Regions from separate parts of the Labrys sp. (in: a-proteobacteria) genome, predicted to be linked through region 3. Evidence: riboswitches for the same ligand, from Rfam matches in the RefSeq annotation. Region 3 holds a riboswitch; each other region holds the start of a gene.
The links. Region 3 has a riboswitch for cobalamin ahead of QM672_RS30685 (ribonucleotide reductase N-terminal alpha domain-containing protein). Riboswitches for the same ligand answer to the same signal wherever they lie in the genome.

Region 1 (3,603 bases), on a different contig from region 3:
CGGGCGCGACATAGAGGAGGTCGAGCTCGCCGTCCATCAGGGAACGGCGGACCTTATAGGCCTCCTCGCGCGACAGGGAGGAGTTGAGCGCCGCCGCCCGCACGCCGGCCTGCTTGAGTGCCTCGACCTGGTCGCGCATCAGCGCGATCAGTGGCGAGACCACGATGCCGACGCCGCGCCGGCACAGAGCCGGGATCTGGTAGCACAGCGACTTGCCGGCTCCCGTCGGGAACAGCACCACCGCATCGCCCCCTCCGGTGACATGGCGCACCACCGCCTCCTGCTGGCCGCGAAAGGCGGCGTAGCCGAACACGCTATTGAGGATGGCGAGAGGATCTCGCGGAGAGGAGAGGGTCATGCCGGCAGGATGCACCTTGGTGCCTGATTCCATTGCAGGGTGAAGCGTGAGGCTTACTCGACAAGGGCCGTGATTCGAAAATTTCCCGCATGGATTTCCTCTGCTGGCAGACAAATCCGGTGGAATGATCACGGTCGAGAATGCCAGCAAGCCTCTGCCCACCTGCGTGGCGATTGCTGGGGTGACGATGGTGAGAGCTCGCTTGCGATTGCGATAGTTATGTTATAACGTTTCATATAAATCAAAATTCAATGAGGCCTCCCGGCAGCGACATGCTGTGGGGCATCCGCAACGGATCAAGGAATTCCGACATCATGCAGCCCGCGCCGCAGACACCCGTCACCGTCCTCACCGGCTATCTCGGGGCAGGCAAGACCACGCTTCTCAACCGTATCCTGACCGAGAGCCACGGCAGGAAATATGCGGTCATCGTCAATGAGTTCGGCGAAGTCGGCATCGACAATGACCTTGTCGTGGATACCGACGAGGAAATCTTCGAGATGAACAATGGCTGTATCTGCTGCACGGTGCGCGGCGACCTCATTCGCATCATCGAGGGCCTGATGCGTCGGCGCGACCGCTTCGATGCCATCCTGATCGAGACGACCGGGCTGGCCGATCCCGCACCGGTTGCCCAGACGTTCTTCGTCGATGACGATGTGCGCGCCAAGACCCAGCTCGACTCCATCGTCACCGTGGTCGACGCCCGGCATTTGCTCGGCGAGATCGAGACGGCGCATGAGGCGCAGGAGCAGCTTGCCTTCGCCGACACGATCCTCCTCAACAAGATCGATCTGGTCACGGCAGAGGAACTCGATCGGGTGGTGAAGCGGATCCGTCGCATCAATCCCACCGCCACTCTCCACGAGACCCGGCGTTGCGACATCGCGCTCGACAAGGTGCTCGGCCGCGGCGCGTTCGACCTCGACCGTATCCTCGAAGCCGAGCCTGATTTCCTCGAGGGTTTCCATGACCACGACCATGACGATCATGTCGGCAGCTTCGCTCTCGTGTCCCAGGAGCCGCTCGATCCCGGCAAATTCATGCCCTGGCTCAACATGATCGTGCAACAGTTCGGCACGGACATGCTGCGCCTGAAGGGCATCGTCGCCTTCGATGGCGATCCGCAGCGCTTCGTCGTGCAGGGCGTGCACATGCTGCTCGAAGGCGATCATCAGCGTGCCTGGAAGCCCGAGGAGGAGCGTCGAAGCCGCCTGGTCTTCATCGGGCGCAACCTGCCGAAGGACGTGATCGAACAGGGCTTCCTGGCTTGTCGGGCCTGACGCGGGAAGGTAGGGCACGGCATCAGGGGCCGTTCGCTTTGCATATTCGCTTGACCGCGGTCGTGACGCCCCGATAACTGTGCGGTGACGGTTCCCGTCGGGTGCGAGCCCGATGGGAGTAATAGGGAACACGGTTCGGCTTTCTAAAAGCCCATGCCGTGGCTGCCCCCGCAACTGTAGGCGGATTGCCAAGCATCCCCGTGGCGCGAAAGGCGCCATGCCACTGTGGGTCTCCCATGGGAAGGCAGATGCAAGGCCTTTATCCGCGAGCCAGGAAACCTGCCGTCATATCGATCAATCCCATGTCACGGGCGGGGATGCCCGGAACAGGAGACAATGTGACGTTTCTTCCCGACGTTTCGGGCGCTTGCCCGCCTGTTCCCTCCGCTTCGCACGCTCACGTCCTTTGCCACAGCCTGGCCTGAGGAAACCTCACGGTATTCGGCTGATGCTGAAGACCGCTGCTTCCCTTATCGCGAAACGAGAGAACGTCATGATCCTTTCAACGAGCAAGGCCCGCTGGTCCAGCTTCGCCGTCATGCTTGCGGCCAGCTTCGGCTTGGCGCTGGGTATCGATCCGGCGGCTGCGCAGGCAACGAAATATCCCCTCAAGCTCACCAATTGCGGCCGCACCGTCACCTTCGAGCATGCGCCGCAGCGCACCGTTTCCGTCGGCCAGAGCAGCACGGAGGTTCTCTATCTCCTCGGCCTGGCCGACAAGGTCGTCGGCACGGCGGTGTGGTTCGGCCCTGTATTGCCCGGCTATGAAGCGGCCAATGCCAAAATTCCGCGTCTGGCCGACAATGATCCGAGCTTCGAAAGCGTGATCGCCAGGAAGCCGGATCTTGTGACGGCGCAGTTCCAATGGCATGTCGGGCCCAGCGGTATTGTCGGCAAGCCCGAGCAGTTCGAGGAACTTGGCATCCCGACCTATGTTTCGCCCGCCGATTGCGTCGGCAAGGACAATTCCAGCGGCGGCGACGGCACGCGCGGCACCCTCTTCACCATGGATCTGGTCTATCGGGAGATCACCGAGCTTGCCGAGATCTTCGACGTCCAGGAGCGCGGGGCGAAAGTCGTCGCCGAGCTGAAAGCGCGTGAGGAAGCCGCCCGCCGCAAGATCGCGGCCGGCGATGGCAAGGTCTCCGCCGCCTTCTGGTTCTCGAGCGCCAAGGTCGACGTCGATCCCTATATGGCCGGCAAGAACAGCGTGCCGGGCTATATCATGTCCGCGTTGGGTGTGCGGAACGTCGTGGAGAGCGAGGAGGAGTGGCCGAGCGTCGGCTGGGAGACCATCGCCAAGGCCGATCCGACCATCATCGTCGCCGGCCGGATGGATCGTCGCCGCTATCCGGCCGACGACATCGCCGTGAAGCTCAACTTTCTCAAGACCGATCCGGTGGCAAGCCTGATGCCGGCGGTCAAGCAGGGCCATGTCGTGGAGATGGACGTGCAGGCGATGCAGCCGAGCGTGCGCGTCGTCGACGGCATCGAGATGCTCGCCGATGCCATCCAGCGTTTCGGCCTGAAGCGCTGAGATGAATCGCCCCGTCACACGATTGCTGGCGATCGGCATGCTGGCGCTGGCGGTGCTCGTGCTGGCCCTCTGGCTGGGCGCCGCCATTGGCGAGACGGCCATTCCGATGGACGTCGTCGCCAAGACGGCCGCCAACCGCCTGTGGGGCGCCGGCTATGGTCTGGATCGCATCGATGAAGGCATCGTGTGGAACTACCGGCTGAGCCGCGCGGTCGTCGCGGCCTGCTGCGGCGCGGCCCTGGCGTTGTCGGGCGTCGTGCTGCAGTCGCTGCTGCGCAACGTCCTGGCCGACCCCTATGTCCTCGGCATCTCGGCTGGGGCATCGACGGGAGCGGTCGGGGTCGTCATCCTCGGCCTCGGGGCAGGGGTCCTGAGCCTGCCCGCCGGCGCCTTTCTCGGTGCGCTGACGGCCTTCGGCTTCGTCG
Region 2 (3,603 bases), on a different contig from region 3:
GGAATGTTGAGGCCGGCGCCACGGGCGAGTTGGAGAATGGTGTCGCGGCTGGAGGCCGGCACCTCGATGCCGGATTTGGTGAAGGCCACGCTGGCTTCGCCGGCAAGGGCCTCGTCCGCACCGACTTCCTCCATTGGCGTTTCGGCTGGCTGAAAGCTCTCTTCATGATAGCGGCGCATGTCGTAGCCATTGGCTTCGAGCATGTCCTTGACCGCTGCCATGAAGGGTGCGGGGCCGCAGCAGAATACTTCGCGCTCGCGGAAATCCGGTGCGATCAGGCGTAGGGCCGGGGCGTTGAGCCGACCCTGGAAGCCGGTCCAGGCTTCATGGGCCTCGGTCTCTTCCACGATCCAGGCGAGGCGGAGGCGCTGCATGCGTCCGGCCATGCGTTCCAGTTCCTGGCGGAAGATGATCTCGCCCGGCCGGCGTGCGCAGTTGACGAAAGCGATATCGGTGGCGCCGCCGTGGTCTTCGGCAAAACGGGTCATCGACATCATCGGCGTGATGCCCGAGCCGGCCGAGATGAAGAGGTATTTTTCGGCCGGATGACGAGAGAAGCTGAACTGTCCGAGCGGGCCGTAGGCCTTCAAGCGCGTGCCGGGTTTGAGGTTATCAAGCATCCAGCGCGTGCCGATGCTGGAGGCCTGCGCCTTGGCGGTGACGCTGATCGAAAGCGGGCGGGAAGGGCTCGACGACAGCGTATAGGTGCGCAGCACCGGCCCGGCCTCGGCGGGGATCTCCAGCGTGATGAACTGGCCGGGCTCGTAGCGGAACCAGCCCTGTTCGGCGGCGCGGAAGGTGAAGGTCGCGACATCGCGGCCCTCATGGATGATCGAAACGCATTCGAGTGCCTGGCTCTGATCGTTCCAGGGCGGCGTTTCGTCGATATGCCTGAATTTCGCCAGGGCTGCGGAGGGCGTCGGCATGGTGTCTACCCCTGTATATATCGGTTTTGCTAACACCCTCCCCTGGAGCGGGAGGGGCGACGCGAAGCGTCGGGGTGGGGTGTTTTCGTCGGCTGCTGTGTTTCTCACCCCACCCCGGACTTCGTCCGACCCTCCCCCTCCAGGGGAGGGTGAAAGGGCCTCAGGCCACGCTGCGCAGGCGGACGCCGTCATTACCCAGCGCCGCTTCCATGGCGTTGCGATACCATTCGACGAACTGCATCACGCCGCCCTCGTGTTCGGGGGCGTAGGGGCCGGGTGTGTAGACGGGCGAGGAGACGCCGAGCTGGTTCTCCTCGACGATCTGGCGATCCTGGTCGTTGGTCATCTGCCAGACATGGGTGAGTTCATCGAGGTCGTAGTCGACCCCCTCGACCGCATCCTTGTGCACCAGCCATTTGGTGGTGACTTGGGTTTCCTTCGGCCCGATCGGGAGCACGCGGAAGCTGACGGCATGGTCGCCCAGCACGTGGTTCCAGGTGGTGGGATAGTGAAAGAGCAGGAGGGCGCCGATATTGCCTTCCTCGATCGTCGGGCTGAGGGGGCGCTGCACGGCCGGCTTGCCGGACATCGTATAGCTGGCGGCATTGCGCAGCAGCGGCATGCGCGCCATGCGGAACTGGCCGTCATCGGAAATGCTGAAGGTGCTGGGCAGGCCGGCTTCCTCGCAACGCCGCCAATGCTGGCCGATGAGCGGATCCTTGTCGGCGCCCTGCACGCCTGTCACCGTCGGGGCCTCGGGGAAGGTGCGGCAGAGCTCGGGATGATTGCCCGCGCAGTGGTAGCACTCGCGGTTGTTCTCCCAGACCAGCTTCCAATTGCCCTTCTCGACGATGGTGCTCTCGAAGGCCACCTTGGTGTTCTTCAGGCCATGCGGTGCCAGATAGGGCATGGCGCCGGCGCGGAAGGTCTCGAAATCGGGTGCCTCCTTGGCAAGGCAGATCCAGACATAGCCGGCCACGCTCTCGCAATGCACGGGCTTCAGCCCATATTGCGCGGCATCGAAGCCGGGTCCCATGTCGCGGGCGAACAACAGGCGGCCGTCGAGTTCGTAGGTCCACTGATGATAGGGGCAGACCAGCTTGGCGACGCTGCCGCTTGTCGCGGCGCAGAGCCGTGATCCCCGGTGCCGGCAGGAATTGTGAAAGGCGCGAATGGCACCGTCGCCGGAGCGCAGCACGATCACCGGATAATCGCCGACCTGGAGGGTGAAATAGCTGCCCGGCTTGCCGAGCTCGCAGTCATGGCCCGCGAACAGCCATTCGCGATACCAGATGTTCTCCATATCCAGCCGGAAGAATTCCGGGTCGGTGTAGAATTTGCCCTCGAGCGTCGTGCCCGGCTGATGGGTCCGGAGACGGCTCAGCATGTCCTGATGCGCAGTCATGTCAAAATCCCGCGTGACAACCAATGCGTTGACTTGACGGCGGGAGGGGAAAGCGGCCCGGCGGTCTGCGCCGGTGAAAAGGCACAGCCGAACCTCCTTCCGGAACGCCCACCGCGTCCGTCGGTTTTCATCGGGGCTGGTTTCCGGGCTCAGGAGCGGCCTTCCGGCCCGATCGCGACGCCTTCCCAGGTCTTCCCGACCCAGTGGCACCTGCCGCGATCTTCTCCTCTACCGTTGCGGGGGCAGCGCCGGATTTGGACCGGCTTCCCAATTCTCCGGGCCGCCTTGGGAGCGGACCGGCACCTCGAATGAGGATTAGAATACATCGAGTCGGCGCGCCGACTAGAGACGATGCGACGGATGATGGTGTGTTCAGGACATTGTTGTCGAGGGCTTGGAGAGGCAGGTCGGGAAGGGGACACCGAATGTCCATCATCCCCCGCGCGGCGGGGAACGACAAAGCAACCAATCACGCTCTTTTCGAGGTATTTGCGCGGTGCTTAAGCGCGAATGAAATTATTCTCGGTAGCGCTGCCCCTCACCTTACCTCTCCCCGTAAGAACGGGGCGAGGAGACTCCGGCGTCGAGTTTAATGCCGAAAACCCGTCATCTCGCCCACCGGCAGAGCGAGATGAGAGTTTTGAAGACTATTCGCTACGCGTGCGCCCCCTCGCCCCGTTCTTACGGGGAGAGGTAAGGTGAGGGGCAGCGCGCGCCCGACGACAAGGGAATGCAATTCCTGCCCAATGGCCTGCTCCTTGAATGCCCGCCATCAATCCCAGCTCAGCGCACCGCCGTTCTGATATTCGATGACGCGCGTCTCGAAGAAGTTCTTCTCCTTCTTCAGGTCCATCGCCTCGCTCATCCAGGGGAAGGGGTTCTCGACATCAGGAAATACCGGCATGAGGCCGAGCTGGGCGCAGCGCCTGTTGGCGATGAAACGCATATATTGTTCGCACGACACCGCGTTGAGGCCGAGAAAGCCGCGCGGCATGGTATCCCGGCCATAGGCGGCTTCCAGCTCGGCGGCCTCGCGGATCATCCGCTGCAGATCGGCCTGGAAGGTCAGCGTCCACAGATGCGGGTTCTCATGTCTGATCTGGTTGATCACGTCGATGCCGAAATTGAGATGGATGCTCTCGTCGCGCAGGATGTATTGATACTGCTCGGCGATCCCCACCATCTTGTTGCGCCGGCCGAGCGAGAGGATCTGGGCAAAGCCGGTATAGAACCACATGCCCTCGAAGATCACATAGAAGGCGACGAGGTCGC
Region 3 (3,603 bases):
TCGACATGCCAGGTCTCCAGATAGGCGCAGACCGCGCCCTTGCGCTTGCCGCCCTGGTTGACGGCGATGGCGGTATCGTTGGCGACCTTGAGGAAGGGCACCACGCCCTGGCTTTCGCCATTGGTGCCTTTGATATGGGCGCCGAGCCCACGCACATTGCTCCAGTCATTGCCGAGGCCACCGGAATATTTGGCGAGCAGCGCGTTGTCCTTCACCGCCTTGAAGATGCCTTCGAGGTCGTCGGACACGGTGGTCAGGAAGCAGGAGGAGAGCTGGGCGCGCAGCGTTCCGGAATTGAACAGGGTGGGCGTCGAGGCCATGAAGTCGAAGGAGGACAGAAGATCGTAAAACTCGATGGCGCGGGCTTCCCGGTCGATTTCGCGTAGGGCCAGGCCCATGGCCACGCGCATGAAGAAGGCCTGTGGCAGCTCGAAACGCGTGCCGCGCACATGCAGGAAATAGCGGTCATAGAGCGTCTGCAGGCCGAGATAGTCGAACTGCAAGTCGCGCTCGGGCTTGAGGGAGGCTGCAAGGCGGGCGAGGTCGAAGCGACCGAGTTCCGGATCGAGCAGTTCGTTGGCGATGCCGACACGGACATAGTCGTGGAAATATTCGGCGTAGCGGCTCGCCATCTCGGCCTGCGTCGCCTGGTCGGGACGGCCCGCGACGAAACTGAGGGCTTCGCGGCGCAGCTTGTCGTTGAGCAGCCGGGCGCTGACCTTGGCATAATCGGGTTCGGTCTCGATCAGGGTGCGGGCGGCGAGGATCGGCGCCAGCGCCAGTTCGTCCTGGCTGATGCCGTCATAGAGGTTGCGCTGCGTCTCGTTCAGCACCGTTTCGGCGTTGGTGTCGGCAAGGCCTGCACAGGCTTCGAGCACCAGGGCGGCGAGGCGCGCGTGGTCGAGCGGCAGCAGGGAACCCTCCTCCGTCTTCATGCGCAAAGCAGGGGTAGTGCCGGCCTGTGCCTCCGCCTTGGCGGCGCGCTCCAGGGCTCGTTCCTGGGCGTGCTGTTCGCGATAAAGCACATAGGCGCGCGCCACCTTGTGGTGCTCGCCGCGCATCAAGGCGAGTTCCACCTGGTCCTGGATATCCTCGATATGGAAGGTACGGCCCGTGTCGGCACGGCGGGTCAGGCCGGCGACGATCTGGGCGGTGAGGTCGGCGACGATGTCATGTACCCGGCGCGAGGCGGCGGCCGAATGGCCCTCGACGGCGAGAAAGGCCTTGGTCACGGCCACCGTGATCTTCGAGGCATCGAAAGGCGTGACGCTGCCATTGCGGCGAATGACCTGGTAGCCGGGCTCCGAGGCCGGCTTCGCCCTGTCGGCGCCGGCAACCGGAAAAGGCGTCTTTGTGGTCGTGGCAGTTTCGAGATCAAGAGACATTCGGCAAACCCCAATATGTTGGAGGCTTGGGCCGAGGAGCGCATTCCGCGCCGACGCAGGATGATGCGCCGCGAGCAAGGCGATCCGTCGGGGCACCCCGCCCGAGGAAACGATACGCATCCACAGGCAGGTCTCCTGGCTCGCGGGTCGTTGCGGACTGCCTGCCTTCCCGGGGAGGGCGGGGTAAACCCACCTCTCGGCCAGTGGCCAATCGACAGCCGCTCTCCGCTTACAGTTGCGGGGGCAGCCCCGGCTTTGCCCTAAGGCCTACCGGATTCCCTCTTAGCGCCGGAGGCGAATCCGGCGACCTGTGAATACCGTATCTAGTATGCTTTGCTGTCTATGTGTCAATAGGTGGTGTGTATCGCCCTTTTGTTCAATGGGGACAGAGGATGCCGGGGCACAAAATTCATGCCCCGGCATACTTTTTCAGGCGGATGTCGCCACTCTCGTTGGAGCAATCTCTTCACGAAGTATACGGGCGGCGGCAACCATGTTGACGAGGGCGGGGCGGACTTCGTCCCAGCCACGGGTTTTCAGGCCGCAATCGGGGTTGACCCAGAGCTGGTCGCCGGCGATCCGCTCCTGCGCCCTGGCGAGGAGGTCGCGCATTTCAGCCACGGTGGGGCAGCGGGGCGAGTGGATGTCGTAGACGCCGGGCCCGATCTCGTTGGGGTAGCGATAGGCCCGGAATGCATCGAGCAGTTCCATTTTGGACCGGGCAGTCTCGATCGAGATCACGTCCGCGTCCAGGCCGCCGACGGCATGGATGATGTCGTTGAATTCCGAATAGCACATATGGGTATGGATCTGCGTGGCATCGTCGACCCCCGAGGCGGCGAGACGGAAACAGGCGACGGCCCAGGCAAGATAGGCCTCCTTTTCGGCGTGCCTGAGCGGCAGGCCTTCGCGAATGGCCGGCTCGTCGATCTGGATGATGCGGATACCGGCCCGTTCCAGATCGCCGACCTCGTCGCGCAAGGCGAGGGCGATCTGCCGGCAGACCTGCTCGCGCTCGAGGTCGTCCCGCACGAAGGACCATTGCAGCATGGTGACCGGTCCGGTCAGCATGCCCTTGACCGGGCGCTTGGTCAGGGATTGTGCGAAGCGTGCCCATTCCACCGTCATGGCCTGAGGACGTGAGACATCGCCATAGATGATCGGCGGGCGCACGCAGCGCGAGCCATAGCTCTGGACCCAGCCATGCTTGGTGAAGGCGTAGCCGGCCAGTTGCTCGCCGAAATACTGCACCATGTCGTTGCGTTCGAATTCGCCATGCACCAGCACGTCGAGGCCGATCTTCTCCTGCCAGGCGATTGCCTGCCTGGTCTCCTCGCGCAGGAAGTCGTAATAATCGGCATCGCCGATCAGGCCCTTGGCATGGTCGGCGCGCGCTTTGCGCACGGCGCCGGTCTGCGGGAAGGAGCCGATGGTCGTGGTGGGGAAGGGCGGCAGACCGAGCCACTCCTGGGCCCGGCGACGCAGCGGATAGGGATGTTGCCGCTCGCCCATGGCCGGTGTGAGCTCGGCCATTCGGGCGGCGACGCCAGTATCGTGTATACGGGCGGATACGCGGCGGGCCGCAGCTGTTGCGTCCGATTGGGCGAGCTCATCAGCGACGGCCCGCCGCCCGTCGACCAGGGCTGTCGACAAGGTTTTCAGCTCGCCGATCTTCTGGACGGCGAAGGCCAGCCAGCTGCGGAGTTCGGGATCGAACGCGCTCTCGGCCTCGATATCGTAGGGAACGTGGAGCAGGGAACAGCTCGGGGCGAGGACGACGCGGTGGGTGCCGAGGGCCGCGACCTCCGGCTCGATGCGATCCAGCAGGGCGGTCAGGTCGCTCCGCCAGACATTGCGCCCGTCGATCACGCCCAGCGACAGCACCTTGTCCGCCGGTGCCCGTTCGACCGCCTGTCGCAACTGCGCGGGCGCCCTGACGAGATCGAGATGCAGGCCTGCGCTGGGCAGGCCGAGTGCCAGTTCGAGATTGTCGCCGAGGCCGCCGAAATAGGTCGCGATCATGATCTTCAGATCGGAGACGGCGCCGGTGAGAACGTCATAGGCGTGGCGCAGCGCCTTTCGCGTCCTTTCGTCGAGATCGAGTACCAGGCAGGGCTCGTCGAACTGCACCCAGTCCGCGCCCTCAGCGGCAAGCCTGCGCAGGATCTCGGCATAGACGGGCAGGAGCCCTGGCAAAAGGGCGAGAGGATCGAGATCC
Region 4 (3,603 bases), on a different contig from region 3:
ATTTCGACTGGAACGGCGACGGCACCATCGACGAACGCGACCATATCGGCGCAGCGATCTCGGGCCTCGACGATGCCGGCAAGCCCAAACCCTTCATCGTCGCCTTCGACACGGCCGACGCCAAATGGCTGCGCGGCTATTGCAACTTCCTGATGGCCCTGACCAAGACCCTCTTGTCACACGACATGTCGCGCAGCTGGGACGCCGGCTTCGGCAGCCTGTTTCCGCGCGCCGTCAGCGGCCTTGCCAAGGCCAATGGCGTCGATGGTGACGACGGACTGGGCATGACCCTGTTCGGCACCAGCAAGCGCGATACCGATGCCATCGCCGACCTGATCAGCCTGGTGCACACCATAGACTGGCCGGTGGCCGACAAGGCGATGTGGCTGGAAGTGCGCGGCCATTTCAAGACGGTGATCCGGCTCAATCGTGAGACCTGGGGACTGATCGCCAAGGAAACCGACGACGACCACGAATGGCTTCCCGGCCCACGGCAGAAGAGCGGCGTGCTCCCCTCCCTCGAAGTGACGCAGGAGCGCATCGACTCGTGGCTCGCGCTGCTCGGGCAGGTCGACGAGGTGCTGGACGGCAAGCTTTTGATGCCGCATTGGCGCTTTGCCAAGGGCATCAATCTCGCCAGGGTGTTCGAGCAGCCCGGCAACTTCGACCTGGTGCTGTGGATCACCGGCCCGGGGGCCCTGCCCTACCTCGACAATGGCAAGGTGATGGACGCCGAGGCCTGGGGACAGGCCACGCGCATCTTCGGCGGCGACGTCGCGAGCTACGCCTTCTATTTCAATTGAGCGAGCGCCCGGCTGCGGCATCCGGCGCGAGCAGGTGCCGCTTCAGGCGAACGATCGCCTCGCGCTGCAAATCGCTGGCCTCACCATAGGCATTGGCGACCTCGGTCAGCATGTCGATGAGCTGCTGGCGCTCGGGCAAAGACAGGCGGGCGCGGAAAAGCGGCACCAATTCCTCGGCAACCGGCGTGAACACCCGGCCGCGATCCGTCAATTGCAAGGCCTGCTCATAGATACGCTCGCGGTCGCCGATCCCGAGCGGGTCGCTCATCAGGGCGAGGATGGTGTCCCGTTCGGCCCGGGTCAGCAACCCATTGGTGCGGACGAGCTGGATCATCAGGACGACGGCAGCGAGCCTGGGATCATCGATGGCCTTGAGCGAGACACGCTCCAGCGCCTGAGGCCGGACCGTGTCGGCACCCCGGTCGAGCGGGAGGGGAACCACCTTCGGGACGGCCTCGAGCCGGCGTGCTGCCGCCGGCTTGCGGGCCTTGCCGCGCAACAGCCAGAACAGGCCGACGACGGCGGCCACGAACGCTCCGATCAGGATCGCCCTCGGCCCCTCCAGCAGGACCAGGCTGGTGATCAGCAGAGCAATGATCCAGATCGCATTCTTACGCAGGAAATCCATCGCCCGTATCATCCGATCGGGACGGCGCATATCTGCGCCGGCCACCCCAAAGCATTTTGTGCTTTGCTCTATGAAGCTGCATCTCCCATAGCGGCCCGCATGGCGGCGAGCAAGGGATGGCCGGGCTGCCGGCCGTCCCAGCCGTCGAAGCTCAGCACAGCCTCCGGCGGCAGGCGCTGGCGCCAGCCCTTCACCTCCAGTTCGGGCCGGGCATAGGCTTCGTGCACATAGCCCAGGCACAGATAGGCGACCGGCACCACCCGCGCGGGAATGCCCAGCGCCTCACGCAGGCGCGCCGGATCGACGATACTGACCCAGCCGACCCCGACCCCCTCGGCCCGTGCAGCCAGCCAGATATTCTGCACCGCGCAGACGGTGGAATAGCGGTCCATCGCCATGTCATGGGTGCGGCCAAGCACCACCGGGCCGGCGCGGTCGGGATCGCAGGTGATGCACAGATTGACCGGGGCATCGATGATGCCTTCCAGCTTCAGCGCGCGATATTGCGCCTGCTTTTCAGGCGGGAACATTGCCACGGCCTCGGCATTGGCTTCCTCGAACAGAGCCTGCACCTTGCGCCGGGTTTCGGGGCAGCGCAGCACGAGAAAACTCCAGGGCTGCATGAAGCCGACCGAGGGCGCGTGATGCCCGGCCGTGAGGATGCGGGCGAGGACATCATCCGGCACAGGCTGCGGGCTGAACTGGCTGCGAACGTCCCGCCGGGTGAAGATAGCGCGATAGACGGCTTCACGTTCGGCCGGCGAAAACGGCCCCGAGGGCGCGAGCGCCTCGTTGGATGGGTCCATCGTCATTCCCCTTGCGATGGCAATCGCCGCGCCGTCCGCGCACGCCGATCTATCGCCTCCGGCCGGTCTTCTGACTCGGGATCCACCCATCCGGACGCCTTCCCCGCAGAACGAGTGGCCTGAAACCTGCCCGGATAGTCCCCCTTACAGCGTTGGGCACGTCGCGGCTTCAAACCGCGTTCCCGATTCTCCCGCAAGCGGGCACCGAAGGTCTTGCGGGTGTAGCATGGCAGGTGCCGGCTGCCCAGCCGTTTGGGGCGCCGATGCCGAGCTGCCAGCGGCGAAGTGGACAGGGTGCAGGCTTGTGGCCTAGAATCGTCGGCTAGGCTTTCGGGCAATGACGCATCCTGGCAATCGCGAAATGAACAAAATCGATCTCAAACGGCGCGCCGGCGATCAGCCCGATCCCCTGGAACAGGCCAATCCCGTGCGGCTCGGCACCCGCCTTCGCCTGGCCCGGCAGACAAGGGGGCTGACGCTAAAGGCCCTGGCCACGGCCGCGGACTGCTCGGAAAGCCTGTTGTCCAAGATCGAGAACGGCAAGGCTTCCCCTTCCCTGCCCATGCTGCATCGCCTCGTCGAGGTGCTCGGCACCAATATCGGCTGGATGTTCGAGGAATCGGATAGCGAAGAGGGCATCGTCTTTCGCGCCGGCACGCGCCCGCTGATCTCGCTGGACCCGCTCCGGCGCGGCGAAGGCATTTCGCTGGAACGGGTGATCCCCTATTCGCCCGGCCACCTTCTCCAGTGCAACATCCACCATATCGAGGCCGGCGGCGAGAGCGCCGGGCCGATCCAGCACCAGGGCGAGGAAGTCGGCTATGTGCTGGCCGGAACCGTGGAGCTGATGGTCGGCGAGCGCACCTTCAAGCTCTCCGCCGGCGATACCTTCGTGTTCAAGTCGGAACTGCCGCACTGGTATCGCAACACCGGAACCGAGCGCGCCAGCATCTTCTGGGTCAACACGCCCGCCACCTTCTGAGGCTTTACGCCGTCGGCGTTTCAAGAATCCCCGAAACCGCCATTCAAGTAACTTGACATGAATTCAAGTCTCTTGAATGATGCGGATGTCAGAACTGAGAATGAGCCCGGCACGGGCCATCCATGAAGGGAATTGAAATGCGGCTTTCAAAATATCTCGCCGGCTGCGCGGCGGCGGCAGCCCTGGCGCTGTCCCTCGGATCGGTGTCCGCTTCGGCCGACACTTTCGCCCTGGTCACCATCAACCAGCAGGCCCTGTTCTTCAACCAGATCAACGAAGGCGCTGAAGCCGCCGCCAAGGCGGCCGGCGCCAAGCTCGTCATCTTCAACGCCAACAATGTTCCAAGCGCCCAGAACGACGCGATCGAGAACTACATCACCCAGA

Region 1: linked by a shared signal. The riboswitch ahead of QM672_RS11440 (ABC transporter substrate-binding protein) and the one ahead of QM672_RS30685 (ribonucleotide reductase N-terminal alpha domain-containing protein) in region 3 are both predicted to bind cobalamin.
Region 2: linked by a shared signal. The riboswitch ahead of QM672_RS27410 (aromatic ring-hydroxylating oxygenase subunit alpha) and the one ahead of QM672_RS30685 (ribonucleotide reductase N-terminal alpha domain-containing protein) in region 3 are both predicted to bind cobalamin.
Region 4: linked by a shared signal. The riboswitch ahead of bluB (5,6-dimethylbenzimidazole synthase) and the one ahead of QM672_RS30685 (ribonucleotide reductase N-terminal alpha domain-containing protein) in region 3 are both predicted to bind cobalamin.

What each region holds. Positions count from the first base shown of each region.
Region 1 is NZ_JASGFM010000010.1:6,984-10,586, forward strand. It holds gene recQ (DNA helicase RecQ) at 1-391, opposite strand, end outside; gene QM672_RS11435 (GTP-binding protein) at 673-1,641, shown strand; cobalamin riboswitch at 1,713-1,943, shown strand; gene QM672_RS11440 (ABC transporter substrate-binding protein) at 2,135-3,178, shown strand; gene QM672_RS11445 (FecCD family ABC transporter permease) at 3,180-3,603, shown strand, end outside.
Region 2 is NZ_JASGFM010000043.1:54,520-58,122, forward strand. It holds gene QM672_RS27405 (2Fe-2S iron-sulfur cluster-binding protein) at 1-926, opposite strand, end outside; gene QM672_RS27410 (aromatic ring-hydroxylating oxygenase subunit alpha) at 1,087-2,331, opposite strand; cobalamin riboswitch at 2,448-2,653, opposite strand; partial or broken gene QM672_RS27415 (ribonucleotide-diphosphate reductase subunit beta) at 3,104-3,603, opposite strand, start outside.
Region 3 is NZ_JASGFM010000061.1:93-3,695, forward strand. It holds partial or broken gene QM672_RS30685 (ribonucleotide reductase N-terminal alpha domain-containing protein) at 1-1,385, opposite strand, end outside; cobalamin riboswitch at 1,493-1,712, opposite strand; gene metE (5-methyltetrahydropteroyltriglutamate--homocysteine S-methyltransferase) at 1,815-3,603, opposite strand, start outside.
Region 4 is NZ_JASGFM010000001.1:282,779-286,381, reverse strand. It holds gene QM672_RS01395 (hypothetical protein) at 1-803, shown strand, start outside; gene QM672_RS01390 (TerB family tellurite resistance protein) at 796-1,431, opposite strand; gene bluB (5,6-dimethylbenzimidazole synthase) at 1,500-2,237, opposite strand; cobalamin riboswitch at 2,280-2,461, opposite strand; gene QM672_RS01380 (cupin domain-containing protein) at 2,599-3,219, shown strand; gene QM672_RS01375 (substrate-binding domain-containing protein) at 3,357-3,603, shown strand, end outside.